One region of the Pseudomonas sp. CH61 genome, then DNA from elsewhere that is predicted to be linked to it. Evidence: predicted binding sites of a transcription regulator. Region 1 holds the regulator's gene; each other region holds the start of a gene.
The links. The regulator FliA, encoded in region 1, starts transcription of late flagellar genes. The targets are predictions, from matches to a motif close to CTAAAGTTTNNNNNNNNNNNGCCGNTAA.
Positions count from the first base shown of each region.

Region 2: the regulator FliA is predicted to act here: its motif matches at 3,482-3,509, upstream of AC5SEM_RS18650 (methyl-accepting chemotaxis protein).
Region 3: the regulator FliA is predicted to act here: its motif matches at 1,859-1,886, upstream of AC5SEM_RS24995 (methyl-accepting chemotaxis protein).
Region 4: the regulator FliA is predicted to act here: its motif matches at 2,057-2,084, upstream of flgM (flagellar biosynthesis anti-sigma factor FlgM).

Region 1 covers NZ_CM182098.1:1,023,193-1,030,813, reverse strand. Annotated here, with positions in the region: gene AC5SEM_RS04650 (protein-glutamate methylesterase/protein-glutamine glutaminase) at 1-1,117, opposite strand, end outside; gene AC5SEM_RS04645 (chemotaxis protein CheA) at 1,167-3,431, opposite strand; gene AC5SEM_RS04640 (protein phosphatase CheZ) at 3,486-4,274, opposite strand; gene AC5SEM_RS04635 (chemotaxis response regulator CheY) at 4,293-4,664, opposite strand; gene fliA (RNA polymerase sigma factor FliA) at 4,831-5,571, opposite strand; gene fleN (flagellar synthesis regulator FleN) at 5,568-6,398, opposite strand; gene flhF (flagellar biosynthesis GTPase FlhF) at 6,515-7,621, opposite strand, start outside.
Region 2 covers NZ_CM182098.1:4,158,251-4,165,871, reverse strand. Annotated here, with positions in the region: gene AC5SEM_RS18665 (LysR family transcriptional regulator) at 1-340, shown strand, start outside; gene AC5SEM_RS18660 (inorganic phosphate transporter) at 465-2,078, opposite strand; gene AC5SEM_RS18655 (transporter) at 2,324-3,346, opposite strand; gene AC5SEM_RS18650 (methyl-accepting chemotaxis protein) at 3,624-5,246, shown strand; gene AC5SEM_RS18645 (hypothetical protein) at 5,357-5,803, shown strand; gene AC5SEM_RS18640 (PepSY domain-containing protein) at 6,109-6,414, opposite strand; gene AC5SEM_RS18635 (glycerophosphodiester phosphodiesterase) at 6,577-7,621, opposite strand, start outside.
Region 3 covers NZ_CM182098.1:5,530,821-5,538,441, reverse strand. Annotated here, with positions in the region: gene AC5SEM_RS25005 (NorM family multidrug efflux MATE transporter) at 1-729, opposite strand, end outside; gene AC5SEM_RS25000 (LysR substrate-binding domain-containing protein) at 888-1,808, shown strand; gene AC5SEM_RS24995 (methyl-accepting chemotaxis protein) at 1,991-3,967, shown strand; gene AC5SEM_RS24990 (phosphocholine cytidylyltransferase family protein) at 3,980-4,693, opposite strand; gene AC5SEM_RS24985 (gamma-glutamyl-gamma-aminobutyrate hydrolase family protein) at 4,701-5,321, opposite strand; gene AC5SEM_RS24980 (PEP/pyruvate-binding domain-containing protein) at 5,318-7,621, opposite strand, start outside.
Region 4 covers NZ_CM182098.1:4,083,101-4,090,721, reverse strand. Annotated here, with positions in the region: gene AC5SEM_RS18325 (MFS transporter) at 1-271, shown strand, start outside; gene AC5SEM_RS18320 (flagellar brake protein) at 344-1,090, opposite strand; gene AC5SEM_RS18315 (flagella synthesis protein FlgN) at 1,179-1,646, opposite strand; gene flgM (flagellar biosynthesis anti-sigma factor FlgM) at 1,695-2,021, opposite strand; gene flgA (flagellar basal body P-ring formation chaperone FlgA) at 2,170-2,931, opposite strand; gene AC5SEM_RS18300 (chemotaxis protein CheV) at 3,014-3,946, shown strand; gene cheR (protein-glutamate O-methyltransferase CheR) at 3,993-4,820, shown strand; gene flgB (flagellar basal body rod protein FlgB) at 5,190-5,597, shown strand; gene flgC (flagellar basal body rod protein FlgC) at 5,601-6,044, shown strand; gene flgD (flagellar hook assembly protein FlgD) at 6,060-6,785, shown strand; gene flgE (flagellar hook protein FlgE) at 6,817-7,621, shown strand, end outside.

The sequences.
Region 1 (7,621 bases):
TGTCGTCGAGGCTGTACACCGCGTCGGCGAGGTCGGCTTTAACGATGGCCATCGGCATGCCGTAGATCACGCAGCTGGCTTCGTCTTGCGCCCACACGGCGCTACCGCCCTGCTTGAGCAGACGCGCGCCTTCACGGCCGTCGGCGCCCATGCCGGTCAACACCACCGCCAGAACTTTGTCGCCGTAGGATTTCGCCGCCGAACCGAAGGTGATGTCCACGCACGGCTTGTAATTCAGACGCTCGTCGCCCGGGAGGATTTTCACCGCGCCACGGCCATCGATCATCATTTGCTTGCCACCCGGTGCGAGCAACGCCAGGCCCGGACGCAGGATGTCGCCATCCTCGGCTTCCTTGACGCTGATGCGGCAGAGCTTGTCGAGACGCTCGGCAAACGCCTTGGTGAACGCTGCCGGCATGTGCTGGATCAGCACGATCGGCGCCGGAAAGTTCGCTGGCAACTGAGTCAGCACGCGCTGCAAGGCAACCGGGCCGCCCGTCGAGGTACCAATGGCAACCAGTTTGTAGGCTTTGCGTTTCGGTGCCGGCGACGACGCGCTGGCAGCCGGAGCACGGCTTGGAGCAGGTGCATGCACAGGCGCGGGTGCCGGACGTGCCGGTGCGCTGGTGCTGTGGCTGCTGAAGCTGGATGGCGCCGAAGCCGGTGCAGGCGTTGGCGCTGCGGCTGGAGCCGGCGCGCTATAAGCACTGAAACGACGATTACTGCGCGAAATGCTATGGACCTTTTCGCACAGCAACTGCTTGACCTTCTCCGGGTTGCGCGAGATGTCTTCGAAATTCTTCGGCAGGAAATCCACCGCGCCGGCGTCCAGCGCATCGAGGGTCACCCGGGCGCCTTCGTGGGTCAGCGAAGAGAACATCAACACCGGGGTCGGGCAGCGCTGCATGATGTGCCGCACTGCCGTGATGCCGTCCATCATCGGCATCTCGTAGTCCATGGTGATCACGTCCGGCTTGAGTGCCAGGGCCTGATCGATCGCCTCTTTACCGTTGGTAGCGGTGCCGACCACCTGAATGCTCGGATCCGCTGAAAGAATTTCCGAGACGCGGCGGCGGAAAAAACCCGAATCGTCCACCACCAGGACTTTGACTGCCATAAACACTCCATTAGGTGCAGCGGGACGTTGTCGCCCCGCCGCCCCGGATTCAAATACGCCGTGCGGCGTAACGCTTGAGCATGCTTGGAACATCGAGAATCAGCGCGATGCGGCCGTCACCGGTAATGGTGGCGCCGGACATGCCCGGAGTGCCCTGCAGCATTTTGCCCAATGGCTTGATGACCACTTCTTCCTGACCGACCAGTTGATCGACGACGAAGCCGATCCGCTGAGTGCCTACCGAAAGGATCACCACGTGGCCCTCACGCTGCTCTTCGTGAGCGGCGGAGCTGACCAGCCAGCGCTTGAGGTAGAACAATGGCAGCGCCTTGTCCCGCACGATCACCACTTCCTGACCGTCGACGACGTTGGTGGTCGACAGGTCGAGGTGGAAGATTTCGTTGACGTTGACCAACGGGAACGCAAACGCCTGATTGCCGAGCATGACCATCAGGGTTGGCATGATCGCGAGGGTCAGCGGCACCTTGATGACGATCTTCGAGCCCTGGCCCTTGGTCGAGTAGATGTTGATCGAACCGTTGAGCTGGGAAATCTTGGTCTTCACCACGTCCATGCCGACACCGCGTCCGGAGACGTCGGAGATCTCGGTCTTGGTCGAGAAACCCGGGGCGAAAATCAGGTTGTAGCACTCGGTATCGCTGAGGCGATCGGCCGCGTCCTTGTCCATCACGCCGCGTTTTACCGCGATGGCGCGCAGGACATTCGGGTCCATGCCTTTGCCGTCATCGGAAATCGACAGCAGGATATGGTCGCCCTCTTGCTCGGCCGCCAGTACCACGCGACCGCCACGGGCCTTGCCCGACGCTTCGCGTTCTTCCGGCGACTCGATGCCGTGGTCGACCGCGTTGCGCACCAAGTGGACCAGTGGGTCGGCCAGGGCCTCGACAAGGTTTTTGTCGAGGTCGGTTTCTTCACCCACCAGTTCCAGGTTGATTTCTTTCTTGAGCTGACGCGCCAGATCTCGAACCAGACGCGGGAAGCGCCCGAAGACCTTCTTGATCGGCTGCATCCGCGTCTTCATTACGGCGGTCTGCAAGTCAGCCGTGACCACGTCGAGGTTCGACACGGCCTTTTGCATGGCTTCATCGCCGCTGTTCAGGCCCAGACGCACCAGACGGTTACGCACCAGCACCAACTCGCCGACCATGTTCATGATTTCGTCGAGACGTGCCGTGTCGACGCGCACGGTGGTTTCGGCTTCGCTCGCCGGTTTTTCCGGTGGCGGTGTCGCCGGCGCACGGGCCGGAGCCGGTGCAGCAGCAGCCGGTTTTGGCGCTTCGGCTTTTGGCTCAGGCTTGGCGGCAGGCTTGGGCGCTGCAGCAGCGGCCGGTGCCTTGGCAGCCGGTGTGGCGACGGTCGAAGCACTGCCAGCAGCGGCAGTGCCGACTTCGGTGAACTTGCCTTTGCCGTGCAATTCGTCGAGCAGCGATTCGAACTCGTGATCGCTGATCAGGTCGCTGCCGGCAGCGGCGGCCGCTGGAGCAGCCGGCGCCGGTGCCGAAGCAATCGCCGACTCCAGCGCATCCACGGCAAAATTGCCCTTGCCATGCAACTGATCGAGCAAAGCTTCGAATTCGTCGTCGGTGATGTCAGAGCTGTCGCCCTTGGCCGGAGCCGCAGGGGCTGCCGCCGCTGGCGCAACCGCGTCCACCGCGAACTGGCCCTTGCCGTGCAGTTGATCGAGCAACGACTCGAACTCGGCATCGGTGATTTCATCGCTCGCTGCTTCAGCGGCCGTTTGCGCAGGCGCAGCAGCGGCCGGGGCTTCAGCTTCAGCCTTGACGGCGTTCAGCGAATCCAGCAGTTGTTCGAATTCGTTATCGGTGATGTCGCCCGAGTCGCCTTCGACGACCAGTTCTTCGATCATCTCGGCCACCGGCGAAGCCGGGGCTGCGTCCGCCGATTGCGGTTCGGCCAGACGCGCCAGGGCGGCCAGCAGTTCCGGGGTGGCGGCGGTGATCGGAGCACGCTCACGAACCTCAGTGAACATGCTGTTCACCGCGTCCAGTGCTTCGAGGACAACGTCCATCAGTTCTGCATCAACGCGACGCTCACCCTTACGCAGGATGTCGAACACGTTTTCGGCGATGTGACAGCACTCCACCAGCTCATTGAGCTGAAGGAAGCCGGCGCCCCCTTTTACAGTGTGGAAACCGCGAAAAATTGCGTTGAGCAGATCTGCGTCATCCGGACGGCTTTCCAGCTCGACCAGTTGTTCGGACAGTTGCTCAAGAATCTCGCCGGCCTCAACCAGGAAATCCTGAAGGATCTCTTCATCGGCGCCGAAGCTCATTAATGGGGTGCTCCTACAGGTCTAAAAACCCAAAAAACCTAAAATTCCAAAACTCTAGAACCCGAGGCTGGATAACAAATCGTCCACATCGTCCTGACCGGACACAACGTCTTCTCGTTTATCGGCATGAATCTGCGGACCTTCACCCTGCGAGAGATGTTTTTGTGGATCTTTTTCTGCAAGCATCGCGGCGCGGTCATGTTCGATGCCCGCAAAGCGGTCGACCTGACTGGCCATGAGCACAAGTTTGAGCAAATTGCTTTCGACTTCGGTGACCAGTTGGGTCACACGCTTGATCACCTGACCGGTCAGGTCCTGGTAATCCTGGGCCAGCAGGATGTCGTTGAGATTGCTCGACACCGCACGGTTGTCCGTGCTGCTGCGTGACAGAAAACCGTCGACCCGGCGCGCCAGTTCACGGAACTCTTCAGCCCCGACCTCGCGACGCATGAAGCGACCCCAATCGGCGCTCAAAGTCTGGGCTTCGTCAGCCAGACCATTGACCACCGGCGTAGCGCTTTCCACCAGATCCATGGTGCGGTTGGCCGCGGCTTCCGTCAGCTTGACCACATAGCCCAGGCGTTCGGTGGCGTCGGTGATTTGCGACACTTCCTCGGCCTGCGGCATGTTCGGGTCGATCTGGAAGTTGACGATCGCACTGTGCAGTTCACGTGTGAGCTTGCCCACTTCCTGGTACAGGCCACGGTCACGGGTCTGATTGAGCTCATGGATCAGTTGCACAGCGTCGCCGAACCTGCCTTTTTCAAGGCTTTCGACCAGTTCGACCGCGTGTTTTTTCAGGGTCGACTCGAAATCGCCCTGTGAAGATTCGTTATGCTCCATAGCTCCCCCGCGCGTTCATCAGCCGATGCGTTCGAAAATCTTCTCGATTTTGTCTTTCAACGCCTGAGCCGTGAAAGGTTTGACTACGTAGCCGTTTACACCGGCCTGAGCGGCTTCAATGATCTGCTCGCGCTTGGCTTCTGCAGTCACCATCAGCACTGGCAGGTGCTTGAGTTTTTCATCGGCACGCACGTGACGCAGCAGGTCGATACCGGTCATGCCCGGCATGTTCCAGTCCGTTACCAGAAAGTCGATGCTGCCGCTGTTGAGCACTGGAATGGCAGTCACGCCATCGTCAGCCTCGACGGTGTTGGTGAACCCAAGATCGCGCAGCAGGTTCTTGATGATCCGCCGCATCGTTGAGAAGTCATCAACGATGAGGATTTTCATGTCTTTGTTCAATTCGACCTCCAAGCAGTCTTAAACGCGCCCAGCACCTGGACGCGCCACTTCAATCAATCGGCGCAGCACTCGAAGACTGTCTGGAGCACAACAGAGCAAGACCGGTGCCGTTCATCACCGCACCAGCCTCGTTCGCAGTGTCCCCACACTGCCTTCAGCGCGCTCGCCACTCCCCCAAACGCCCCCGCAAACGGGCCGCGCACTGGCTGTGTAACTGGCTGACCCGCGATTCACTGACGCCAAGGACTTCACCGATCTCCTTGAGGTTCAGCTCTTCGTCGTAGTACAGCGCCAACACCAGTCGCTCACGCTCCGGCAAATTGGCAATCGCGTCCGCCAACGCCGCCTGGAAACGTTCATCTTCCAGATCGCGTGACGGCTCAAGATGAGCACTCGCGCCATCCTCGTGCAGCCCTTCGTGTTCGCCGTCCTGCAGCAGGTCGTCGAAACTGAACAGGCGGCTGCCCAAGGTGTCATTCAAAATCCCGTAGTAATCGTCGAGACTCAATTGGAGTTCGGCCGCAACCTCGTGATCTTTAGCATCACGGCCGGTTTTAGCTTCAATTGAGCGAATTGCGTCGCTGACCATCCGGGTATTGCGGTGAACCGAGCGTGGCGCCCAGTCCCCTTTGCGCACTTCGTCGAGCATCGCGCCGCGGATTCGTATGCCCGCGTACGTTTCGAAACTGGCGCCTTTGCTGGCGTCGTATTTGGTCGAGACTTCGAGCAGGCCGATCATTCCGGCCTGGATCAAATCTTCGACCTGCACACTCGCCGGCAAGCGCGCCAGCAAGTGGTAGGCAATGCGTTTAACCAGTGGCGCGTAACGCTCGATCAGTTCGTACTGCGCGTCACGTGCCGACTTCTTGTAGTAGTTCATACCGCTTGCGGTCATAGCACGGGCCCTGCCGTTTGCTGCACGAGGCGCTCGACGAAAAACTCAAGGTGGCCACGCGGGTTGGCGGGCAGCGGCCAAGTGTCGACCTTCTGCGCGATCGCCTTGAACGCCAGCGCGCACTTGGAACGCGGGAAGGCTTCGTACACCGCACGCTGCTTCTGCACCGCTTTACGCACGCTTTCGTCGTAAGGCACGGCGCCGACGTATTGTAGAGCGACGTCAAGGAAACGATCCGTGACCTTGGTCAACTTGGCGAACAGGTTGCGCCCTTCCTGCGGGCTCTGCGCCATGTTGGCCAGCACGCGGAAGCGGTTCATGCCGTAATCGCGGTTGAGCAGTTTGATCAGTGCGTAGGCGTCGGTAATGGAAGTCGGCTCATCGCAGACCACCAGCAACACTTCTTGCGCGGCGCGTACAAAACTGACTACCGAGTCACCAATACCCGCAGCGGTGTCGATCACCAGCACGTCGAGATTGTCGCCGATGTCGCTGAACGCCTGAATCAGACCGGCATGTTGCGCCGGGCTCAGGTGCACCATGCTTTGCGTGCCGGACGCGGCCGGGACGATGCGGATGCCACCGGGGCCTTGCAACAGCACGTCGCGCAATTCGCAACGGCCTTCGATCACGTCGGCCAGTGTGCGTTTAGGGGTCAGACCCAACAAAACGTCGACGTTCGCCAGTCCCAGATCGGCGTCCAGCAGCATGACCCGACGGCCAAGCTCTGCCAGCGCCAGCGACAAGTTCACTGACACGTTAGTCTTGCCGACGCCACCTTTGCCGCCGGTCACCGCGATCACCTGTACGGGATGCATGCTGCCCATGTTATTTCTTTACCTTGTCTTGCATAGACGGAGGCCACATTACTGGCTGCGCGTTCACAACCGGAACAATGCATGGCAGACCATCGATGTAGGTACAAAAACTGTTCATGAATACCTCAGCCTACCTGCTTGGTCGGGCTGTGATAGATATCAGCGAACATGTCAGCCATGGCTTCTTCGCTGGGTTCTTCCTGCATTTGCACGCTGACGGCGCGGCTGACCAGTTGATGACGGCGCGGCAGATGCAAATCATCCGGAATCCGTGGGCCATCGGTCAGGTACGCGACCGGCAATTCATGACTGATCGCCAGGCTCAACACTTCGCCAAGGCTGGCCGTTTCATCCAGTTTAGTCAGGATGCACCCGGCTAGCCCGCAACGCTTGTAACTGTGATAAGCGGCGGTTAGAACCTGTTTCTGGCTGGTGGTTGCCAAGACCAGATAATTTTTTGAACGAATGCCACGTCCGGCCAGACTTTCCAGCTGCATGCGCAGCGCAGGATCGCTGGCCTGGAGGCCGGCAGTATCGATCAATACCACGCGTTTGCGCAGCAATGGATCCAGCGCCTGCACCAGCGATTGGCCCGGATCGACGTGAGTCACTGGCACATTGAGAATGCGGCCCAGCGTCTTCAGTTGTTCCTGAGCGCCGATACGGAAACTGTCCATGCTCACCAGCGCGACATTCTGCGCGCCGTATTTCAGCACATAACGCGCGGCGAGCTTGGCCAGCGTGGTGGTCTTGCCCATGCCGGCAGGGCCGACCATGGCAATCACACCGCCCTCTTCCAGCGGCTCGACTTCCGGTACGGCAATCATCCGCGCCAGGTGCGCAAGCAACATGCGCCAGGCCTGACGGGGTTCTTCGATATCAGTGATCATCGCCAGCAGATCGCGCGACAACGGACCGGACAGGCCGATACGTTGCAGACGGCGATACAGATTGGCTTGCGCCGGACGGCTGCCTTGCAGTTGATTCCAGGCCAGGGTGCCGAGCTGAACTTCCATCAGCTCGCGCAGGCTGTTCAATTCAAAACGCATCGAATCCAGTGCACGCGGATCAACGCCGCCGGAAGACTGCGCCGGCGCCGGGGCCGGACGCGCCGGTGCGGCGTAAGTCGGCTCGCTCAGCGGTTCGGCAGCGGTCAGCGGCAGGCCAGCCGTCAACGGCAGCCCGGCGAAGATCTGGCGATTGCTATTGCCATCAGCTTCGCCACGCAGGCT
Region 2 (7,621 bases), 3.1 Mb from region 1:
GCATCGGCTGGTGCATTACGTTGGCGTGCTCGGTTCGCGTTCGGAAGGGTTCGTGTACGAGGAGGGCGGGCAGGTTAAACGCTTGCCGATGGCTGGCAGCATTACGGTCAACAGCACAGACGCTTACGAGTCGGCGTGCCTCGGCGGTTTCGGTCTGACGCAGGTGCCGCGTACCGGCATGCAGCCGCATCTGGACAACGGCGAACTGGTGACGGTGCTACCGCAATTCACCGCGCCGGCGATGGGCATTTCATTGCTGTATGCGCGGCAGCGGCATTTGCCCTTGCGAGTGCGGGTGTTTATGGATTGGCTGGGCGATCTGATTCGCTCCGCGCTCTAAACCTGAACACCGGTCAAAACTGTAGGAGTGAGCCTGCTCGCGATAGCGGTGTATCAGTCAACATTGATTAAACTGACCCACCGCTATCGCGAGCAGGCTCACTCCTACAGGGGATCTTCGTCCGTCAGAAGATCTGGGTGAACAGCCAGTACAGGCTGCCTGACAGCAGGATCGCCGCCGGGAGGGTCAGCACCCACGCCATCAACAGATTGCGGATGGTCTTCATCTGCAACCCGCCACCGTTGGCGACCATGGTCCCGGCCACACCGGACGACAACACATGCGTCGTCGACACCGGCAAACCAAACATGTCCGCCGCGCCAATGGTCAGCATCGCCACGGTTTCCGCCGACGCACCCTGCGCATACGTCAGGTGGGTCTTGCCGATCTTCTCGCCGACCGTCACCACAATCCGCTTCCAGCCGACCATGGTGCCCAACCCGAGCGCGATGGCCACGGCGATCTTCACCCAGAGCGGAATAAACCGCGTGGCGTTGTCGATCTGTTGCTTGAACAGTTGCAGTTTGCCGCTGGTGTCGGCGTCGAAATTGCCGACCTTGTTCTTGTCCATCAGGCGAATGCTTTCGCTGGCCAGGTACATGTCATTACGCACGTTGCCCATGGCTTCGGCCGGGACTTTTGCCAGCGAACCGTAACCTTTGACTTCCTCACCAATGTGCCCGGTGAGGGCGGCGAGGGCGGGGATCAGTTGCGGCGTGGCGTCCTTGCTGCGCACATAGTCGGAGAGCACTGCACGCGGATCGGCAGGCGTTGGTAGCGGTGCACTTTTCACCAGCGCTTGCTGGGTGACTTGCGCCACGGCGGCAAACTGCAACGACTGTTCTTCCGGCATGGTGCGGTTCAAGGCGTAAGCCATTGGCAGTGTGCCGACCAGAATCAACATGATCAGGCCCATGCCTTTCTGCCCGTCGTTGGAGCCGTGGGCGAAGGACACGCCGGTGCAGGTCAGAATCAGCAAACCGCGAATCCACCATGGCGGCGGCGTGTTGCCTTCCGGCGCTTTATACAGCGAACGATTCTTCACGAAGGCGCGCAGCGCCAGCAGCAACAGTGCCGCACAACCGAAACCCACCAACGGCGATAGCAGCAACGCATAACCGATCTTGGTCGCCTGTGCCCAATCGACACCGCTGGTGCCGTCGCGGCCATGCATCAAGGCATTGGCCACACCGACGCCGATGATCGAACCGATCAAGGTGTGCGAAGACGAGGCTGGCAAACCCAGCCACCAGGTGCCAAGGTTCCATAGGATCGCCGCAATCAGCAGGGCGAAAATCATCGAGAAACCAGCGGACGAACCGACCTGCAGAATCAACTCCACCGGCAGCAAGGCAATGATGCCGAACGCCACCGCACCACTCGAAAGCAGCACGCCGAGAAAGTTGAAGAACCCCGACCAGACCACGGCGACATTGGGTGGCAGCGAGTGGGTGTAGATCACCGTCGCCACGGCGTTGGCGGTGTCATGGAAACCGTTGACGAACTCAAAGCCCAGAGCAATCAGCAGCGCGACGCCGAGCAGCAGAAACGGCGTCCACGTGGTGACCACCGTGCCGAGTTCGTGCATGTCGTGCATCAGGCTGTAAGCGGTAAACAGCATTCCCATCGCCAGCACGGCGAAAAAGATCACGTAGGTGAATGGGCCGGTTTTCTTGTCGAGGGCAGGCCTGCCGCTGGCGGCGGACGCGGGGCTGGCGGTCAGGGAGGGAGTAGCCATAGCAGGACAATCCTGAGCGAGGGAAGGAATGTCGCCCATGATCGTTGCAGAATGTTACAGAGAGACTGCGCCATGTCAGTGTTTGGCGGATTAATCCCACCGTCGGTCTTAAGGCCGATGAGGTCCCCCGTGGGAGCGAGCCTGCTCGCGAAGACGGAGTGTCAGTCACCATCATTGTTGAATGACAGATCGCTTTCGCGAGCAGGCTCGCACAGGTGATCTGTGCTGGACATCAGGTTCGGTGGTCAATAATCCCCGCGCTTGCGAAATGCCCAACGCCCGGCAATCACGGTAAACGTCGCCACCAGCGCGACCAATATCCAGAACCCCTCCGGATCCTGCGACAACGGCACGCCACCCACATTCATTCCGAAAAAACCGGCAATGATGTTGATCGGCAGCGCCAGCACCGTGACCACGGTCAGGGTGAACAGCGTGCGGTTGCTCTGTTCGTTGAGGTTGGCGGCGATCTCTTCCTGGAGCAGTTTGATCCGCTCGCCGAGGGCAGTGAGGTCGTTGATGATCAGCGCAAACTCCTCGGTGGATTTGCGTAGTTCCTTGACGTCCTCCTTCTGCAACCACGGCGGCGGCCGGTTGAGCAGACGCAGCAACGAGCCCGGCTCCAGCGCCAGCAGCCGTTGCAGGCGCACCAGCACGCGGCGGTTGGCACCGAGTTCTGCACGGTTGGTCGACAGCCGCGAGGAGAGCAATTCGTCTTCGACCTGATCAACACTCAGACTGGTCTTGCGCACGATCTGCGTCAGCACCTCACCCTGATCACGGAGCAGATGCACCAGCAGTTCCGAGGGCGAACGAAAGCGCTCGCCGGCCTTCACCGATGAGCGCAATTTGTCCACCGAGTGCAGCGGTTGCAAGCGCGCGCTGACGATCAGTTTGCTGCGCACACAAACCCATAGCGTCGACACATCCGAAGAAACCATGCTGCTGAGGTTGAACACCACATCGTTGACCACCGCCAGCAATGCCGAGTCGACATGCTCGATGCGCGTCGAACGCGAGCCTTCGTGCAGCGCCTCGAAAAACTCTTCGGGCAATTGCAGATGACTTTTCATCCAGCGCTCGCACGCTGCATGCGCCAGATTGAGGTGCAGCCAGAGGAATTCGCCGCTGTCACTATCGTCCTGCAAACAGCGCAGTGCCGTGGCCGAATCGACTTCGCGGCCCCGTTCGCCGGGCAGGAAACGGAAGCCGTAGAGCAGGCCAAACAGATCAGGATCGCGATGACTGATATCGAGGCTGTGGTTCATGAAGGCTCGCTGCGAGGAGGGTGCGTCGGTCGCGCAAATGGCAGGTTCACTGAGCCGCATCATCGCAATGTCACATGACATTTATATGACAGTAAAGTGACGTCAAATCAGCGACTTACCGACGGTCGGATTTTCTTCAAGAAGCGCTCTGGCGCGCCGATCACAGTTGCGTTAGGTTGCGCGCCATTGGCCATGAGCCAAGGCTCGCCGACATGGATGTCCGGCACAATTTCACGCCTTACCGGGCGTGCCTCATTCTTGTCCTGAGTATCTTTCGATGCTGCAAAAATCCCTGAGAGCGCAAATCCTCGCCCTGCTGAGCGGCAGCTTGCTGGCGGTGCTGTTGATTGCGCTGGCCTGTTTTCATTTCCTCTCCAACGGCGTGCAAAGCTACAGCCAGTTGATCGCCGGTCCCCTGCACACCTCGCAACTGATCGACGAAGCCAACCTGCAATTCAAGGTGCAGGTGCAGGAGTGGAAAAACGTCCTGCTGCGCGGCAAACAACCGGCGGATCTGGCCAAGTACTGGGGCCAGTTCGAAGACCGGCAGCGCGATGTACAGAACATCCTTGGTGAACTGGCCGGGCAGAAAGGCATTGAGCCCAGTCTGAAATCGCGCATCGAACGCCTGCGCGACGAACACCGTCAACTGGGTAGCGCCTATCAGAAGGGACGCGATGCCTACGTGGCTGCCGGTGGTGATCCGGCGGCGGGTGACGCGGCGGTCAAAGGCGTTGACCGTGCCGCCAGTGATCAGATGAGCGAACTGGTCGCTGAGTTGCGCAAGCAGGGTAGTGCACAGTCGGCGCTGATCAGTGCCGAGGCCGATCGCACCGTGTGGCTGGGGCTGCTGGTGATGCTCGCGTCGGGCCTGTTGATCGGCCTGCTCAGCCTGTGGCTGGTCAACCGCAACCTGGTCGATCCGATCCGCAAACTCATCGATTACGTCACCCAATTGAGCCGCGGCAAACTGGCCGAACGTGTGGTCAGCGACCGTCAGGATGAACTGGGCAACCTCGCCGCAGCGGCCAATACCCTGCGCGATTTCCTCGCCGACACCTTCACCCGTTTGCAGCGCAGCGCCAGTGATCTGGACAGCGCCAGCGGTGAGTTGAATGCGATCGCCACGACCATGGCCGGCGGCACCAACGAGCAGTTCAACCGCACCGATCAAGTGGCCACGGCGATGAACGAAATGTCCGCCACCGCCCAAGAAGTGGCGCGTCACGCTGCCGATGCCGCGCGTGCTGCGGACGATGCCGACCAGTCTGCCCAGCAGGGTGAGAAGGTCATGCAGAGCACCATTCACTCGATCACCCAGATGCGCGGTGAAATCGCCAACACCGCCACGGTGATTCGTCGTCTGGAAGCCGACAGCGGCCGCATTGGCAAAGTGCTGGAAGTGATTCGTGGCATCGCCGAACAGACCAACCTGCTGGCGCTCAACGCTGCGATTGAAGCGGCGCGGGCCGGTGAGGCCGGGCGTGGTTTTGCGGTGGTTGCCGATGAAGTGCGCAATCTCGCACAGCGCACTGCCGAGTCGATCATCGAGATCAACCAGATCATTCAGAGCGTGCAAACCGGTGCGGTGGACGCCGCACAAGCCATCGACAGCGGCCAGACGCGTAGCGAAGAAAGTGTCGAGCAGGTGACCCAGGCGGGCGCGATGCTGGAACGCATTACTCACGCCGTAGAAGCGATCCGCGACATGAACCGTCAGATCGCTACCGCTGCCGAAGAGCAGACCTCGGTGGCCGAGGACATCTCGCGCAACCTCACCGAGATCACTTCGATCGCCAGCACCAACCTCGACAACGTGCAGCGCACCGAAAGTGCCAGCCAGAACCTGCACGGTCTGTCCGGGCAACTGAACGAAGTCACCGCGCGCCTGAGCGCCTGACGCCATCGACTGTGTACCGGTTCGGATACCGAGTCGGTACACAGTCGATCTCAATTACCTGCGGCCATGGTCGATGACCGGTTATCTATAACCGGCATTGGAGCCTTTTCATGGTCAGCATCACTTCTGTTTCGATCAATCAGACCGTCAGCGCACCGACCAGCAAAACGTCGATCAGTGACGTTGGTGACGACACGTCTACCTCAGCAACCGCCAGCACGGGTGCGACTGCCGATAGCGATAAAGTCGCCGCCGGTGGAGGGGCCGCTCCGGCGGGTGACAGCAGTTCCAGCAGCAGTGAAGAATCGGATTCGGTGAAGGAATTGCGCAAGCAGATTGCCGAGTTGCAAAAGCAATTGCAGGAAGAACAGCAGGCGTTGCAAGCGGCGCAGGCGAAGCAGGAAAGTTCGGATGCCAAGGTTGCGGAAGTAGCCGCCGCACAAGCGCAGATCACCGCTACCTCGGCGTCCCTGTCCACCGCCACTGCCTCGCTGTTGCAGGCGTTGCAGGATTCCGACTCGAGCACTTCGGGCTCGTTGGTCAGCACCTCGGCGTGATGCCCTTTCCCCTCACCCTAGCCCTCTCCCAGAGGGAGAGGGGACTGACCGCGGTGATTATTCGAGGTACGCCGACCTGAAATATCGAGGTGCACTCAGGTCTTTGGTGTTTTCTTGTCGGCTGCAAGATTGCGAGTCGAACTCAGGCCTTGAATAGCCCCCGATCTGCTCCCTTTCCCCCTCGCCCCCTTGGGGGAGAGGGCTGGGGTGAGGGGGAGAAAATCTCACTGACAACCAATAAAAAAAGCCGAACACAAAAAAGCCGCACGATCTTTCAATCGTGCGGCTTTTGATAGTGCGTTCAATCAAGTGTCTTGCTTGTTGCTCAGCACCTTGCCAGTGGTCGCATCAAAGTCCACATCAAACTCTTTACCATCAGCTGTCTTCAGCTCAACTTCATACTCATAACCATTGAAGTGGTTGTCCAGATCCGTGTCAGTAATAGTCGCACCCGGATGCAGTTTCAGCGCTTCGGCGTTCATCGACTCCAGCGACTTGATCTTGCCCGACTTAACCAGTTCAGGAATCTGGTCGACGCGGACATCAGCCTGGGCCAGGCCAGCGGTAAGAGTCAGGGCAGCGGCGGTAAACAGGGCAGTCAAAGTTTTCATCGGTTCGTTCCTTGGGGTGATTCGTTTAAGTGGCCTCAGGTTAACCGGCACAACTTAACTCACCCTTAAAACCCCGCACCCAAACAAAACGGGCAAGCCATGCACCTGCACAGAACCTCTGGTAGCGTGGCTTGCCCGCGATATAGGCGCCTCGATTTCAGATCAGAAACCGTTGCTCTTCAACACCTGATCAACAGTGCCAGCCGCCGGGCGTTTGTAGAATTTCAACAGTTCGCTGGCACGGTTGGTGAAGATGCCGTCGACACCGGCTGCCATGACTTTCTCGAAATCTAACGGTTCATCAACGGTGTAGACGTGCACCAGCAAGCCTTGATCGTGGGTGTACTGGTTCATCCACGGTTGCACCAGATCCGAGTAGCTCTGGTCGCCGCCCTTGGTCAGCTTCGCCGAAGGGCCGGTGCCGATTGCACCCTGGGCCTTGGCGTAATCCACCCATTGTTTGAATTCGGCTTCGGACTTCGGCTCTTGCTTGCCGTAGAAAACGTTTTTGTCTTTCTCGCCGGATTCGGCAAACGTCACTTTCGATTTCGGCTCGATGCTGCCTTCGCCGACCCACAACAGGAGGATTTTCGGCACTTGCGGCATTTCTTTTTCCAGCAGTTCGAGGCTGTTTTTCTCGAATGTTTGCAGGATCACCTTGCCTTTACCCTGACCAACACCCAGCGCACTTTTCGCCAGTTTCGAACCGGCCGGGCTCAGCCAGCCACGATCCTGCAGCTTCTCTTTCAGGTCTTTCTCGATCCCGGGAAACAGTTGCGGCTCTTTGGTCTCGATGTACAGGCCCGGCTTGTGTTGCGGGTTGGCCTGGGCGATGTCGATGATTTCATCGAGGGTCAGAATCTTCAGCCCAGCGTAGGACGGGCGCGCGCGATCCGGGTACTTGGCGTTGAACCAGCTGCCGGCGTCGAGGGTTTTCAGTTCGGCCATGGTAAACGCGGTGGCCGAGGCGTCCTTGCGCTCCGGGAATTTGGTCGCAACGTCGGTGGTGCGTTGCAGGTTGTCGTCGTGCAGGGCGAACAGCACGCCGTCCTTGCTGCGCTGCAAGTCCATTTCCAGGTAATCGGCGCCCAGGTCACGAGCCAGTTTGTAAGACGCCGCAGTGGATTCCGGTGCATCGAAAGACGCGCCACGGTGGGCGATCACCGCCGGGTGCGGGATGCCGTTGGCGGCAGCGAGCGCTTTCGGA
Region 3 (7,621 bases), 2.1 Mb from region 1:
CAGGCCGAGACGCCACAATTCTTTGAGATATTGCCCGTTGGGTCGCGACAAGCCTGCACGCAATGGATAAGCGTCATACGCCGGATGCCGACGGATGTGCCAGGCCAATGCCAACGCCATGCAGTTGGCAACGATTGCCGTGACCAGTCCGATCCCCGTCAGGCCCATTTTCGGCAGGCCGAACATGCCGGTGATCAGCGCGTAATTGAGCAGGAAATTCGCCACCGTGCCGGCAAGGCTGATGACCATCACCGGGGTTGCCCGGCCGATTGCACTGGTGAAACCGCGCAGGGCCATGAAGCTCAAATAACCGGGCAGGGCGAAGGGCAGGGCAATCAGAAATTGCCCGGCAGCGTTTACGTTGGTTTCGGTCTGGCCGAACAACAGCAAAACCGGTTTCAGGTTCCACAACAGCAGCCCGGCGCCCAGCGCCATCAGCCACGCCAGCCACAACCCGGCCTGGGTCAGCCGTGCGGCGCCAATGATGTCGCCGGCACCTTTGCGAATCGCCACCAGCGTGCCGACCGCCGCAATCACGCCGATGCAGAAAATCGACACGAACGAATAAGTCGCCGCACCCAGTCCGCCGCCAGCCAACGCTTCCGGACTGAGGCGCGCCATCATCAAGGTGTCAGTCAGCACCATCAACATGTGCGCCAACTGTGAAGCAATCAACGGCCCTGCCAGCCGCAGGATGGCCCAGAGTTCGGTACGCACAGGATGCTGCATGGTCATCACCAGTCGATTTCAGAGGGAACAGGAGAGCGTTGATTCTCGGCGCTTGGCAGGCGTTGCACAAAGGGATAAAAAGGATGGATTGCATGAGTAAAACTCATCCTGAGTAGATTCTGTCAGTCCGGCTGCATCCCGCTATAGGAGCTTTCTGTATGTCCCGTCGTCTTCCTCCCTTGTATGCCCTGCGCGCATTTGAAGCGGCGGCACGGCACAGTTCGTTCACCCGTGCGGCGGAAGAGTTGTCGATCACCCAGAGCGCAGTCAGTCGGCATATTCGAACCCTGGAAGATCATTTCGCTTGCCGGCTATTCCATCGCAGTGGTCGCAACCTGCAGCTGACCGAAGCGGCGCGTTTGCTGTTGCCGGGAATCCGCGAAGGCTTCGGTGCGCTGGAGCGGGCCTGCAATACCTTGCGCGCCGAAGACGACATTCTGCGCATGAAGGCGCCGTCGACCCTGACCATGCGCTGGCTGCTGGCGCGGCTCAGTCGCTTCCGCCACTTGCAGCCGGGCAACGAAGTGCAACTGACCAGCGCCTGGATGGATGTCGATTCGGTGGACTTCAACGATGAGCCTTTCGACTGTGCTGTGTTGTTGAGTGACGGGCATTTTCTGCCGGACTGGGAGGCCAGCCTGCTGTTTCCTGAAGAGCTGATTCCGGTGGGGGCGCCTAACCTGCTGAACGATCAGCCGTGGGATCTGGCTCGGCTGGCCTGTACTGAGTTACTTCACCCGACACCCGACCGTCGCGACTGGCGCAGTTGGCTGGAGCAGATGGGGCTGTCCGATCAGGTGTCGCTCAAGGGCGGGCAGGTGTTCGATACCCTCGAGTTGGGGATGATCGCAGCGGCGCGCGGCTACGGTGTGTCGATGGGCGATCTGTTGATGGTTGCCGAGGACGTCGCGCAAGGACGCCTGAGCCTGCCGTGGCCAACGGCGGTCGCCAGCGGACTGAATTATTACCTGGTGTGGCCAAAAACCCGTCCGGGCGGTGAACGTTTGCGCCGCCTCAGCGACTTTCTGCAAGGCGAAGTCCGCGCCATGGAACTGCCGGATGTAAGACGCTTGAGCTGAAACGTTCGAGCCGCCACAATGCCGGCCTTGTGCCATAACCCTGCTGCTCGCTCAAGTATTCGGCTTTACCGCCGAATACGTGCATGTGGAACCGTCGTGCCGGTATCCACGATTCACCCCCACTATTAAAAATTATCCGAGCTGCGATCAAGGAGGATCGGAAAGTTCGGCCAGGAGCTGTCATGTCTCAACCTCGCGCTCGGATCGCCTCACAGTTAGGCCTCGCCCTCGCCGTGATACTGGCGATAGTCATCAGTGGCAGTACGGTGTTCGCCTTGCGTTCGCTGGATTCCGCCAACCTCGCCACCCGTGAAGAGCATCTGGCCAGTGAGGCACGGCTGCTGGCCGACCAACTGAGTACCTTTCACGGCACGCTGCGTGAAAGCACCCAGCGCCTGAGCGGGTTGTTCGAGAAGCGCTTCAGCGCGGGTCTGAGCATTCACCCGAGTGAACCGGTGACGGTGGCAGGCACCCAGACCCCGGGCTTGCACCTGGGCAGCGAAGTCTTGAACAACAACTTCAAGGAAGTCGACGAGTTCAAGCAAATGACCGCCGGTGTTGCCACACTGTTCGTGCGCAGCGGCGAAGACTTCGTACGGGTCAGCACCTCGCTGACCAAACAGGACGGCACTCGCGCCATCGGCACCTTGCTCGACCACGCACACCCGGCCTACGCGAAGCTGATGGCAGGACAGGGGTATGTCGGTCGCGCCTTGCTGTTCGATCGTTCCTACATGACTCAGTACACGCCAGTGCGTGACGGCAGCGGCAAGGTGATTGCAGTGCTGTTCGTCGGCTTCGATTACACCGACGCGCAGAATGCCCAGTTCGATAACCTGAAGCGCTTCCGCATCGGCCAGACCGGTTCCCTGGCGCTGCTCGACGAGCAAAACAAATGGCTGGTCGCCCCGGCGGGTGTGCAGGCACTGGATCAGGCGATTCCGGTGATCAATGGTCTGGCGAAAACACCGGGCAAAGGTCAGTTCTGGGACGACAAGTCCGAGGATTTCTACAGCGTTGCCGTGCCTTTCGACGGCGGGCCGTGGTCGGTCGTGGCGAGCATGCCGAAAGCCGAGATTCGCGCGGTGACTTGGAGCGTCGGTACGCAATTGGCTATTGGCAGCCTGTTGGCGATGTTGTTGGCGGTCGGTTCCGTAGTCTGGTTGCTGCGCAGCAAACTGGCACCACTGAGCGATCTGGTACGTCAGGCCGAGGCCTTGGGCGCCGGTGATCTGAGCGTGCGTCTGAACGTCTCGAGCAACGACGAAATCGGTCAGCTGTCTCGCGCGTTCAATCAGATGAGTCAGGCTTTATCGACCATGGTTGAGCACATCCGTCGTGCCTCGCAAGAAGTTAACAGCCGTGCGCAGGCGTTGTCCGGTTTGTCCGGCGGTGCTTATGAGGGCATGGAGCAGCAGTCTGGCGAAATCACCAGCATGGCCGGTGCGGTGGAAGAGTTCAGCGCAACCTCGCTGAACATTGCCGACAACATGGGCGCGACCCAGCGTCTGGCGCAGGAAAACGCTCAGCAAACGCAGATTGGTCGCAGCTCGATGGAAGAAGCGTCGTCCTCGCTGGAGCAAATCGCTGGCGCCCTGAACAGCACCGCCACCGTGATCAACACCCTCGGTCAGCGTTCGCAGGAAATTGGCGGCATCGTCGGCGTGATTACTTCGATTGCCGAACAAACCAACTTGCTGGCACTCAACGCCGCTATTGAAGCCGCCCGTGCCGGCGAACAAGGACGCGGCTTTGCCGTGGTTGCGGATGAAGTGCGCAGCCTCGCCTCGCGAACTCGCCAGGCCACGGATGAAATTTCCAGCATGATCCACAGCATCCAGCAGGAAACCGGCAACGCGATCAGCACCATGGAACAGGGCAATGTGCTGATGCAGGAAGGTCTGTCGCGTAACGCCAATGTCGCCTCGGCGCTGGCGCGCATCGATGAGCAGAGCCGTTCGGCGGGTCAGCAGTTTGCCGCGATTACCACGGCGACTCAGGAGCAGAGCAGCACAGCGACCTTGCTGAGCAGCAACCTGCAAAGCATTGCCATGGCTAACAGTGAGCAGCGTGAAGTGGTGTCGAATCTGGCCGTGACCGCCAAGGAACTGGAAAGCCTGGCGGCCGAACTGCGTCAGGAGGTTGACCGCTTCCGTTAAGACGCCGGCGCCTTATTGATACACCGAGAGGTCTTCACTGGAGTCGACCTCTCCCCATTCGCCGGTGTAGGCGACGGCTTCAATCGGCACACGACCGGCATCGATAACGCGTTGCAGGGTGTTGGTCATGTGCATGCTGTCACGTTGCTGCGGCGACAGTTCGGCACGCAGCCGTACGACTTCCGCCCAGCCTTCGGGCGTGAAGCGCAAAAGCCCCATGTACTGCCCCTGAACATCGTCCACCGATTGCGGCTTGTTGCCGATTTCGGCCAATGTGTGCGTGGCGCTCAGGCGAAAGGTTTCGGCATCCAGCAACGGGTCGCCGAAGCGCTCGGTCCACAGTTGCAACCAGTTGGGATCGTAGGTTACGGCCAGCGTTGCTTCGCAGTTGATCAACGACTGCACGGCAACAGGGCTGTAGAAAATATCCGAATAGCTGACGATGCACGGCTCGCCCTGAAGCCAGGACTCGGCGCAGGCCAGTGACGAAACCATGTTGGTTTCGGCCCAGCGCGGGTTGTGAAACTCGCTCAGACCACGCCCTGCCAGCAGCTCGCGCTTGTAGCCGGTCACCACCGCGATGTCGCTGATACCCGCTGCCCGCAATGACTCCAGCTGCCATTCCAGCAGCGGTTTACCGCGCAATTCGACCAGACATTTTGGACGTTCATCGGTGAGGCTTTTCATGCGGCTGCCACGTCCGGCAGCCAGAATAATGGCTTTCACAACAGGTCTATCCCGTGAGTTCTTCAGTGGATTCGGTTTCGCCAAACAGTTGCTGCAGACGCTGAAGGTCGTGCGACGCGAAATCGTTTTCACGCTCCGGGTGCCACATCCAGCCCTGCCACGGTCGTTGCAGGTGGCGGATCGCTTCGATTTCGCCGTCCTCGCTGCGCGCCAGCACCTCGAACCCGGGCGGGCAATCGGCGAGGGCGAGGGAGTGATAGCTGTTGACCTCGGCGGCGATCTGCCCGGATAACTGATGCCGGGTGCGTACATGGCCGGTGACCGGTTTCAACGAGACACCCGACCAGTGCGCAAGCATCTGCATACCCCGGCAAATCCCCAGCAACGGCAGATGGCGCGCCTGTGCGTGGTCCAGCAGCCTGCTTTCGGTGAGGTCGCGAGCCGGGCACTGACCGATGTCATTGCCGCCCGACAGCACGATGGCTTGCGGGTTTACCGCCGCCAGCCAGCGGTCGAGGTCATCGGGTGATTTCCAGTCGTTGGGCACTGGCACAGGGATAAAGCCTGCCGCCAGCACAAACGCGATCAGGCGCTGATCCAGCGCGTCACGGCTTTCGCCGCGCTCAGGGTGTGTGTCGACACGCTGGCTGATCGCGGCCACTTTCATGACATCAGCTCTACTCGGCGCCCCGGACAATCGAGGTGCAGAAAGTCCGCCGTCGACCAGCGACGGTAGAGCACTTCGCCGGCGCCAATCACCGCCGGCAAACCAAGTTCACCGGCACGGATCGCCATGTGCGAATTGGCCCCGCCCCACGCGGTGATCAGCCCGGCAATCGGGTAGGCGAACAGCCAGTCAAACCCCGGATCGGCATTGGGAATGCAGACGATCGCCCCGGCAAGCTTTTCCCGGTCATCACACAGCACCACCGGCGCGGTCACGCGTTTTTGCGTGATGAAGTTGGGCGCCGTTTCCGGCCACTCGAAACACCAGACATCTTCTGGGCAGGTGATCACCGGCGGTAGCGACACCTTGAGCGTTTCGGCGTAACGCGCCTTGCCCTGTTCGATGCTGCGCATCAGCACTTCCTTCGGATCTGCTGCGGCGACATGCAGCTCCTGGAAGGCGCTGATGTCGCAATAGGCCAGATCCTCACGATCAATGCCGTACTGCGCACCGACCTGCGCGATCAGCGCCAAGGCATCGGAGAGGTTACGCGTGAAGTGAAACTTGGCCAGCTCGCGCAACTCGATGCCGTTCTGCAGGAAGTCCAGCAATCCCACCGGATCAGGCTGCAGGCCATGGGCTTCGAGCTGTTTGACGATTTCGCGCATCTGCGGCAGCGTCAGGGAAAACGGTCGCAGCGGTTCCGGCGCGGCGGGGCTTTGCGTCCAGTCGAAATACAGCTCCGGCGCCTCGTCGTAACGCGGCGAGAGGATGTCGTAAGTGCCCGGTCGCAAATGCCCGTAACGGGCGAGGAACGTGGTTTTGTCGAGGGTGGCGCGGTCACGGGCCAACTGCCCGCTGACCGTGGAAACCCCGGCCATGAACGCATCGTAATCCGCCTGCGAAAACACGCCGACGCTGACCAGCGATCGCAGCATCTGCACGGCAACAAACCCGGCGCGGGCCAGCCCGGCGAAGGGCAGCGTGCCGTAACGCTTGGCATCCTCCAGCAGCCAATAGATGCGTTCGAGCGGATCGGCATTGGAGGCCAGCAGCTCTTCGCGACGAGCGTTGAGCACCTCGAGCTTGTTGGCATCGCTGCGCCACAAACCGTCCTTGGGGTGCACGATGCGGTTGGTCAGCTTGCGCAGACTGGTGCTGATGGCGTCCAGTTCATGCTCAAGAAAACCGGCACTGCGCAAACGTTCCAGTTGCTGCGACAAGTCGAGGGTGTAGCAGGAGAAAACGATCTCGAACTCTACCTTGTCGTGCAGCGTCGGTTCCGCCAGCAAGCGATCGATGTAGTAATCGACCAAGCGCCCCGCCAGTCCTTCATCAAGATCGGCCGGAATAAACGAGTTGAACGACAGGCGCACGTCGATATACGGCAGACCGAAAAAATGCGGCATCAGCGGGAAGCTGCGCAAGTTACGGTAGCCATAGTTGTGGCGCTGGTAGGCCCAGATCGAGTCAGTGACCAGATCCCGATACAACGAAAGCGCCAGCGGTTTGGGCCGGATACCGATGATCTCGGCCGGGTTCCAGTCGGGCATTACGCCGTACACCGTGCGCTGACCGATCAGAAATGGATGCGGACGCATGCCGCGTTCGACTTTGCTCTGAATGCTTTGCAGGCGGGCGAACTGGGTGGCCGCAGACTCAGGCGCCGTCGGCAGAATCAATGGCCGGGCTTGCAGCAGCCAGAGTGTCTCGCCTTCAGCATCGCGGGTGACTGCGAACTCGCAGTCGACCGGCCGATCACCAAACAGGCTGAGCAATTCCTCGAGCAAGGCCACCACCGGTGCGAGCGACGCGGGCGCTGCCACTGCACTGTGCGCCGCCTGCTGCCAGAGCCGCCCACCCATGCCGCCAGTGACGGCGGCGGTGTCATCGCCCTCCGACCAGTTCACCACGCGATACGGTGCGCAGGTGTTGGGGTCGTGAGAGAAGGCCACGCCGGAGCGCAGCACATTGCCGAGCATTGGCTGAATCAGGATCTCGTCAGTCAGGTGCACATCGCCGTAACTGGCGATGACCTGTTCGATCGCCGAGACCAGTCCAGCCTCATCGACATTCGGCACCGACAGGAAAGCGCCGGCGAATGACGCCTGCGCACTGTCCTCGCGTCCGCAACTGGAGCGTACGATCCACGGAGCGCTCGGCAGCCGACGCTGGATGTTCTCAACGCAGGCGCGCTGATCCAGTTGCCAGTCCGCCACAGTGAACGCCAGCAACGGCGCAATGTGCGCCGAGGCGAGCTGCCCTTGCAGGCTGGTCAGGGTGCCGGCCTTGGTTGAGAA
Region 4 (7,621 bases), 3.1 Mb from region 1:
AGCCGTGACCAATCTGCATCAGGTCGACGATGCGCCGCTGCATCACGTGGCCATGCCCGACAGCATGTCCAGCTCGCCACTGGTGGCAGCGCTTGACCCTCGAGTAGACGAGCAGGTGGTGCAGGAGCAGATGGTGCAGGACCCTGTGCAAGCGCCGCCGACTCCCGAGCCGGAGCCTGAAGCCGATGCGCAGCCAGAGCCTGCAGCAGAAGCGGAATCGGATAGCGGTAGCGACAAGCCTGCACCGGATCTCAGCGGCGGAAGACCCTGAACTGAACAAAAAGCACCGCGCATAAAAAAGGGCAGTCCCACCAGGGGCTGCCCTTTTTATTGTCGCTGCGAATCACATATCGTCTTTGTCGAAACGGCGTGCTTCACGTTGCAACTGATACACGAAACGCTCAACGTTGCGCGCTGCCTGACCACTGATGTTGTGGAAGCGCAGGCCGGCAAAGGTGATGTTGAGTTTTTCTTCGAAGTGCAGATAGCGCAATTCGACGGAGGTCGGCTGGTTGCCGAACAGTGGCGGCGCGATCAGGCGGTCATAGACTTGGCCCAATTGCAGACGATCAGTGATATCGCCTTCGAAACGCAGCTTGCAGCCGGTCGCGGAGATATCCAGCAGTTTGCCGTTGATCGGAGCCTTGAGCTTTTCGCCGCCCAGTTCAACGCTGACCAGATCAGTCAGTTTCAGCGCGGCGCGGAAGGCATTGCGGCGCTGGTGGTAAACCACTTCAGTGGGCAGCTCGCCGGTGTAGAAACGATCACCTTCGGACTCTTCGATATTCAGCGTGCCGGTGCATTCCCAGGCAATGCGCACACCGTCATGAAAACCTTCGACCTTGAATGGTTCGCCGGCGAGCAGAAAGCGTTCGCCATCACGCGGGATCATCTCGTCCAGCGCGATCGAAGCGCTGTCGCGGTCAACTTTGATCAGATAGCTCTGGAAGCGCTGGCTGCGCTCATGAAAGGTGATGATCAGCGGATCGTGGCTCTCTTGCAGCTGGCGCAGGTTGCTGGAGATTTCCAGTGGCGTGGTAAGCACCTTAGGGGGCTGCGGAGCATCATCCGCGCTGAGGGCGTTGGACACGGTTTATCAATCTCCAGACAAAATATGACGACTTGCCAGCATTTTGCCAGCATGTTTCTCGGGTTGATAGTGCTGGCGCATCAACGGCTCATGCCTGGCTGAGCGGACGCGGTGTGGCGGGTTTGGCAAAAGTGCCGCTGGCGTTATACAGCGCCGGCGCTTCACCACCCGTGAGGATCTTCAGCTGATTGGCCGTGGCGGCCTGCTGGATCTGGATCGACTGGCCGTTCTTGACGTTGGCGGCCTGGCATTGAGCAATCAGATCGGTCAATGCATCGCCTTGCGTCAACAACTGCTCGCCAATGCTCGACTGGCCAGCCAGTTGCTCCAGACCGCTGCGGTCTGTCGGCAAGTTGAGGCTGGCGAGTATTTCGCTGCGTTTGCGGCCATGCTGTTCAAGCAGAATGATCAATGCCTGTTTGTGCGCCAGAATTTCTTCCAGCAGGGGCATGTCGCGACCGTGCAACGCGAGAGATTCGGTTTGCAGCAACTCCAGCAATTGTTGAGCTGGAGCAAAGTCGTCGTTGATCAGTTGCAATAAATTAGTGTCGTGCATGGCTGGCCTTGGGTGTTAAGCGTCCAAAAGCCTCGCGCCGGCAAAGGCCTAGCGCTGGGCTTCGAAGTTGAGCAGTTTGCTGGCTACACGGTTGCTGTCGACTTTATAGCTGCCATCGGCAATCGCGGCTTTCAACTCGGCCACACGGGCTTTGTCGACAGCAGGTTGATCGCGCAGCTTGTCAGTGACCTTCTGCAACTGTTGAGCCTCATTGCTGAGGTGTACCGATTCCCCGCTTTTTGCGGTACTGGCCGGTTCGGCCTGGGTATTCAGCGGCGCGGAGGTGCCGGTTTCGGCGGTTTCCTTGGCGTTGCTGGTACGTGTACTGCCCGTAAGTGACGAGGAGCTGTTCAAACGGCTGAAATCGATGACCATGATAAAAACCTCTGGGAATTTGGACGCTTGCCATGTTTTCGGCCATCCCCTGGAAAACTTTAGGCACATTTACAATGAGCCTTGCATGCGCCGGCGCGTGTCCTGCTGCGGCACAGTTTAGGGAACAGCCGGGGTCAGCGCCAGTTTTCTACATCGCGACTTCCACTTGGCCCGGCGCGGTGACTTGCGCCTTGATGACCCGTTGCGAGTTGAGGTTTTTCACCCGGATCTGTTCCTTCAAACCGCCATTGGCCAGCGCTTCCCCGGGCATGCGCACGGCGAGCGTGCCGCTGCGGGCGGTGATGACCACTTGATCGCCTTTGCGAATGACTTCGGCCTGTTCCAGATGAACCAAGGTGATGACCTGATCGGCTACCGTTGGTCGGGTTAATTTCTGCCCGATCGCTTCGTCTACCGACGTCAGAAAGCCTTGGTTGATCGTGCTCACGTCGCGCTCACGCAGGGTCACGTCCTGTGGTTCGATAATCCCTGCACGTTTCAGCGGTCGGGTGGTGGTCACGATCTCGCGAAACAGGCGGACTTGAGCGGGCACGAACACGGTCCAGGGCGAGGCGCCTTCGCAGCGAACCTTCACGGTAACCCGGCCCAACGGACGTGCGGGACTCTCCAAAGTCGCTGTCAATTCCTTGTCGCACATAGGCATGCGCATGCGGGGGTCGAGCTGGTTTACTTCGATTTCGTAGCGGCCTTCCGTTTGACTGGTTGCCAGATAGTCTTCTACGGTGAACTCAAGAAAGCCCTGAGTGACGCCGATAAGCATGTCAGGCAAGGTAACCGCATCAGCAATGGCAGGGCTGCCAGCAAAAAAGCAGCAAATAGCGCCCGCAGCACAAAGCCCTCTGCGGAGGGGAGATGTCAGGCGTCGAAAAAATGTCGTTTGAGCGTTCATACGAGTTAAAAAGCAAGCGCCGTGCCGTTTAGCAATGAATGTGCGTCGCAACAACACTTGGCGTTGATGTAGGAGTCTGGGCATGGCTGGTGTAATGGATTCGGTGAACCAGCGCACGCAACTGGTAGGGCAGAATCGCCTGGAGCTGTTGTTGTTCCGTCTTGACGGTCAGCAGCTCTATGGAATCAACGTGTTCAAGGTGCGGGAAGTGTTGCAGTGCCCGTCGCTGACGTTGATGCCCAAGTCCAGTCCTGTCGTGTGCGGGGTGGCAAATATCCGGGGGGCGACCATTCCGATCCTTGATCTGGCAATGGCCACCGGTTCCGGAGCGTTGAAAGACAAGAACAACCCGTTCGTGATCATCACGGAGTACAACACCAAGACCCAGGGTTTCCTGGTCCGCTCGGTGGAGCGCATCGTCAACATGAACTGGGAAGAGATTCATCCACCGCCCAAGGGCACGGGTCGCGATCATTACCTGACCGCTGTGACTCGGGTGGACAATCAGTTAGTCGAAATCATCGACGTCGAGAAAGTGCTGGCGGAAGTTGCGCCGACACCGGAAGCGATTTCGGTGGGCGTGGTCGATGTCGAGACCCAGACCAAGGCACTGTCGTTGCGTGTCTTGACGGTCGATGACTCGTCGGTGGCGCGCAAGCAGGTCACGCGTTGTCTACAGACGATCGGTGTCGAAGTGGTGGCGCTGAACGACGGCAAGCAGGCGCTGGATTACCTGCGCAAGCTGGTCGACGAGGGCAAGAAGCCGGAAGAAGAGTTCCTGATGATGATTTCCGACATCGAGATGCCGGAGATGGACGGGTACACCCTGACGGCGGAAATCCGCGGCGACGCACGCATGCAAAAGCTTCATATCATCCTGCATACTTCGTTGTCCGGGGTATTCAATCAGGCGATGGTCAAGAAAGTCGGTGCTGATGACTTCCTGGCCAAGTTCCGCCCTGATGACCTGGCATCCCGGGTAGTCGACCGGATCAAAGCAGCAGATATCAGCTAGGGGCCTTCTGCCCCTGGCGGTCAACACGATTTAAGAGGCGGCATCATTGTCTACGGGTAATTTGGATTTCGAACAGTTCCGGGTGTTCCTGGAAAAAGCCTGTGGCATTTTGCTCGGTGAAAACAAGCAATACCTGGTCTCGAGCCGTCTCAACAAACTGATGGAGCAGCAAGGCATCAAATCCTTGGGTGAGCTGGTTCAGCGCATCCAGACCCAGCCGCGCAGCGGTTTGCGCGAGCAGGTGGTCGATGCCATGACGACCAACGAAACCCTGTGGTTTCGTGACACCTATCCGTTTGAAGTCTTGAAGAACAAGGTACTGCCTGAAGCGATCAAGGCCAGCCCCAACCAGCGTCTGCGGATCTGGTCGGCGGCGTGCTCGTCGGGCCAGGAACCGTACTCGCTGTCGATGTCGATCGACGAGTTCGAGCGCAGCAACCTTGGCCAGTTGAAGATGGGTGTGCAGATCGTTGCCACTGATTTGTCCGGCCTTATGCTGACCAACTGCAAGACGGGCGAGTACGACAGCCTGGCGATCGGTCGTGGTTTGTCGCCGGAACGTTTGCAGCGTTACTTCGACCCGAAAGGGCCGGGGCGCTGGGTGATCAAGGCGCCGATCAAGAACCGCGTGGAGTTCCGTTCGTTCAACCTGCTCGACAGCTATGCCGCGCTGGGCAAGTTCGACATCGTGTTCTGCCGCAACGTGTTGATCTACTTCTCTGCCGAAGTGAAGAAAGACATCCTGTTGCGCATTCACAGCACGTTGAAGCCGGGCGGTTATCTGTTCCTTGGCGCTTCCGAAGCGTTGAACGGTTTGCCGGACCATTACCAGATGGTGCAGTGCAGCCCGGGGATCATTTACCAGGCGAAGTGATTGCATCGGCAACACAAAAAACGGCAGGCCCGCAAAGGCCTGCCGTTTTTTGTGCCTGCGGAATTTCTCCCTGACACCACAAAACCCCTGTAGGAGTGAGCCTGCTCGCGATAGCGGTAGCACATTCAGCATCATCGGTGCCTGACACACCGCTATCGCGAGCAGGCTCACTCCTACAGGGACCGTGGTGTGTATGAGATGGACGGCAAGCGGCAGAAAAGCGGCATCCGGCGGAAACCGGTTGCCGCTTTTCTGGCATTGCCGCTTTGCCGACTCCCGGCAAAGCCCCGGTTTATAGGGGGATTATGGTTTGGCACGGCGCTTGCTAAAGCTCAGTTACGAAAAACCGGTCACCTGAAGGTTCCCGACATGAGCATCAGCTTCGATAAAGCGCTCGGCATTCACGAAAAGGCATTGGGCTTCCGCGCCCAGCGTGCCGAAGTGCTGGCCAACAACATCGCCAACGCCGACACCCCGAACTACAAGGCGCGGGATCTGGACTTCTCCAAAGTGCTTGAAGCACAGACCCAGAAAAACGCCAACGGCACCATCGCCCTGAACATGACCAACAGCCGTCACATCGAAGCTGAAGGCCTGGGCAACGGCGACGAATCGCTGATGTATCGCACGCCGATGCAACCTTCGATCGACCAGAACACCGTGGACGCCCAACTGGAACAGTCGAACTACGCGGAAAACGCCGTCGGCTTCCAGGCCAGCTTCACCCTGCTCAACAGCAAATTCAAAGGGCTGGTATCAGCCCTGCGCGGAGAGTAATTCATGTCCCTGTCCAGCGTTTTCAACATTGCCGGCAGCGGCATGAGCGCACAGACCACGCGTCTGAACACCGTGGCCTCGAACATCGCCAACGCCGAGACCGTCTCGTCGAGCATCGACCAGACCTATCGCGCCCGTCACCCGGTATTCGCCACCATGTTCCAGGGCGGCCAGAACAGCGGCAGCAATTCGCTGTTCCAGAGCCAGGACGCGGCCGGTCAGGGCGTACAGGTGCTCGGTGTGGTCGAAGACCAGAGCAACCTCGAAGCGCGCTACGAGCCGAATCATCCGGCGGCTGACGCCAAAGGCTACGTCTACTACCCGAACGTCAACGTGGTGGAAGAAATGGCTGACATGATTTCCGCGAGTCGTTCGTTCCAGACCAACGCCGAAATGATGAACACCGCCAAAACCATGATGCAGAAGGTACTGACCCTCGGTCAGTAATAAGGGGCGACTGCCATGAGTGTTACCGATACCACCGCTACGCCGAGCCTGAAGGACATCCTCGCCAACTCGGCGAAGACCAGCAGCACCACGACGGGCGGCATCGCCTCGGCGACCAACAGTGCCACCGGCGGTCAAGCGTTGGGCAAGGATGCGTTCCTGCAATTGCTGGTCACCCAGCTGAAAAACCAGAACCCGCTCGACCCGCAGGACAACAGCGCATTCGTTGCGCAGTTGGCGCAGTTCAGCAGCCTCGAAGGCATCACCACGCTGAACTCCACCGTGAGTGGCCTGGCCGGCAACTACAACTCGTCGCAGGCGCTGCAAGCTTCGTCGCTGGTCGGTCGCAATGTGATCGTGCAGACCAACACCGCGCAGCTCGACGATCCGAGCAAAGGCCTGACCGGTTCGGTGAACCTGTCGACGTCCATTGCTGAGGGTACCGTGACCATCACCGACAGCAGCGGCAAGACGGTTCGCACCATCGATCTGGGCAGTCGCGCCGCTGGTAGTGCCAGCTTCACCTGGGACGGCAAGGACACGTCCGGCACCCTCGTGCCGACCGGTACCTACACCTTCAAGGCGAGCGCACCGATCAACGGCACCGCGACCGATCTGGCCACTTACCTGCCGGCAACGGTCAACAGCGTGACGATCAGCCAGACCGGTGGCGAGCTGATGCTCAACCTGGCTGGCAAGGGCTCCGTTGCCCTGTCCAAAGTACAAACCATTGGTATATAGAGCCGACTAACCGGCAACAAAGGAGTGGAATATGTCTTTCAATATCGGCCTTAGCGGTCTCTATGCAGCCAACAAACAACTGGACGTGACCGGTAACAACATCGCCAACGTCGCGACCGCCGGTTTCAAGTCGTCCCGTGCAGAATTCGAAGACGTTTACTCGGCGACCCGTCTGGGCACCGGCAGCAAAGTCATCGGCAACGGTGTTCGCCTGGCCAACGTTTCCCAGCAGTTCACTCAGGGTGACATCAACAACACCGGTAACGTGCTGGACATGGGTATCAACGGTTCCGGCTTCTTCACCATGAGCAACAACGGCTCGATTTCCTACACCCGTGCCGGTACTTTCAAAGTCGACGACGCCGGTTTCATCACCAACACCGACTACACCTCGCGTCTGCAAGGTTACGCCGTGGATTCCAGCGGCAAGATCATCAAGGGTGTGTTGACCGACCTGAAGATCGACACCTCGAACCTGGCGCCGAAGTCCACTTCGGCCGTGGCTTCGAGCATCAACCTGAACTCGTCGGCACCGGTGATCGTTGATACCGGCACCAACGCTGTCAAGTTCGACCCGTCCAAGGTCGAGACTTACACCGAGTCGTTCAGCACCCCGATCTATGACACGCAGGGCAACAAGCACAACATGGATCAGTACGTCGTGAAGACGGGCGAAAACACCTGGAAGGTGTACACGCTGGTCGATGGGCGCAACCCGGATGCCACCGGCAGTGATCCAAGCAAAGCTGCCACTCCGCCGATTGCATCGACTTTGACGTTCGACTCTGCCGGCAAACTCGTCCAGGTCAGCACGCCTGCCGCGGTTGCAGGTGATC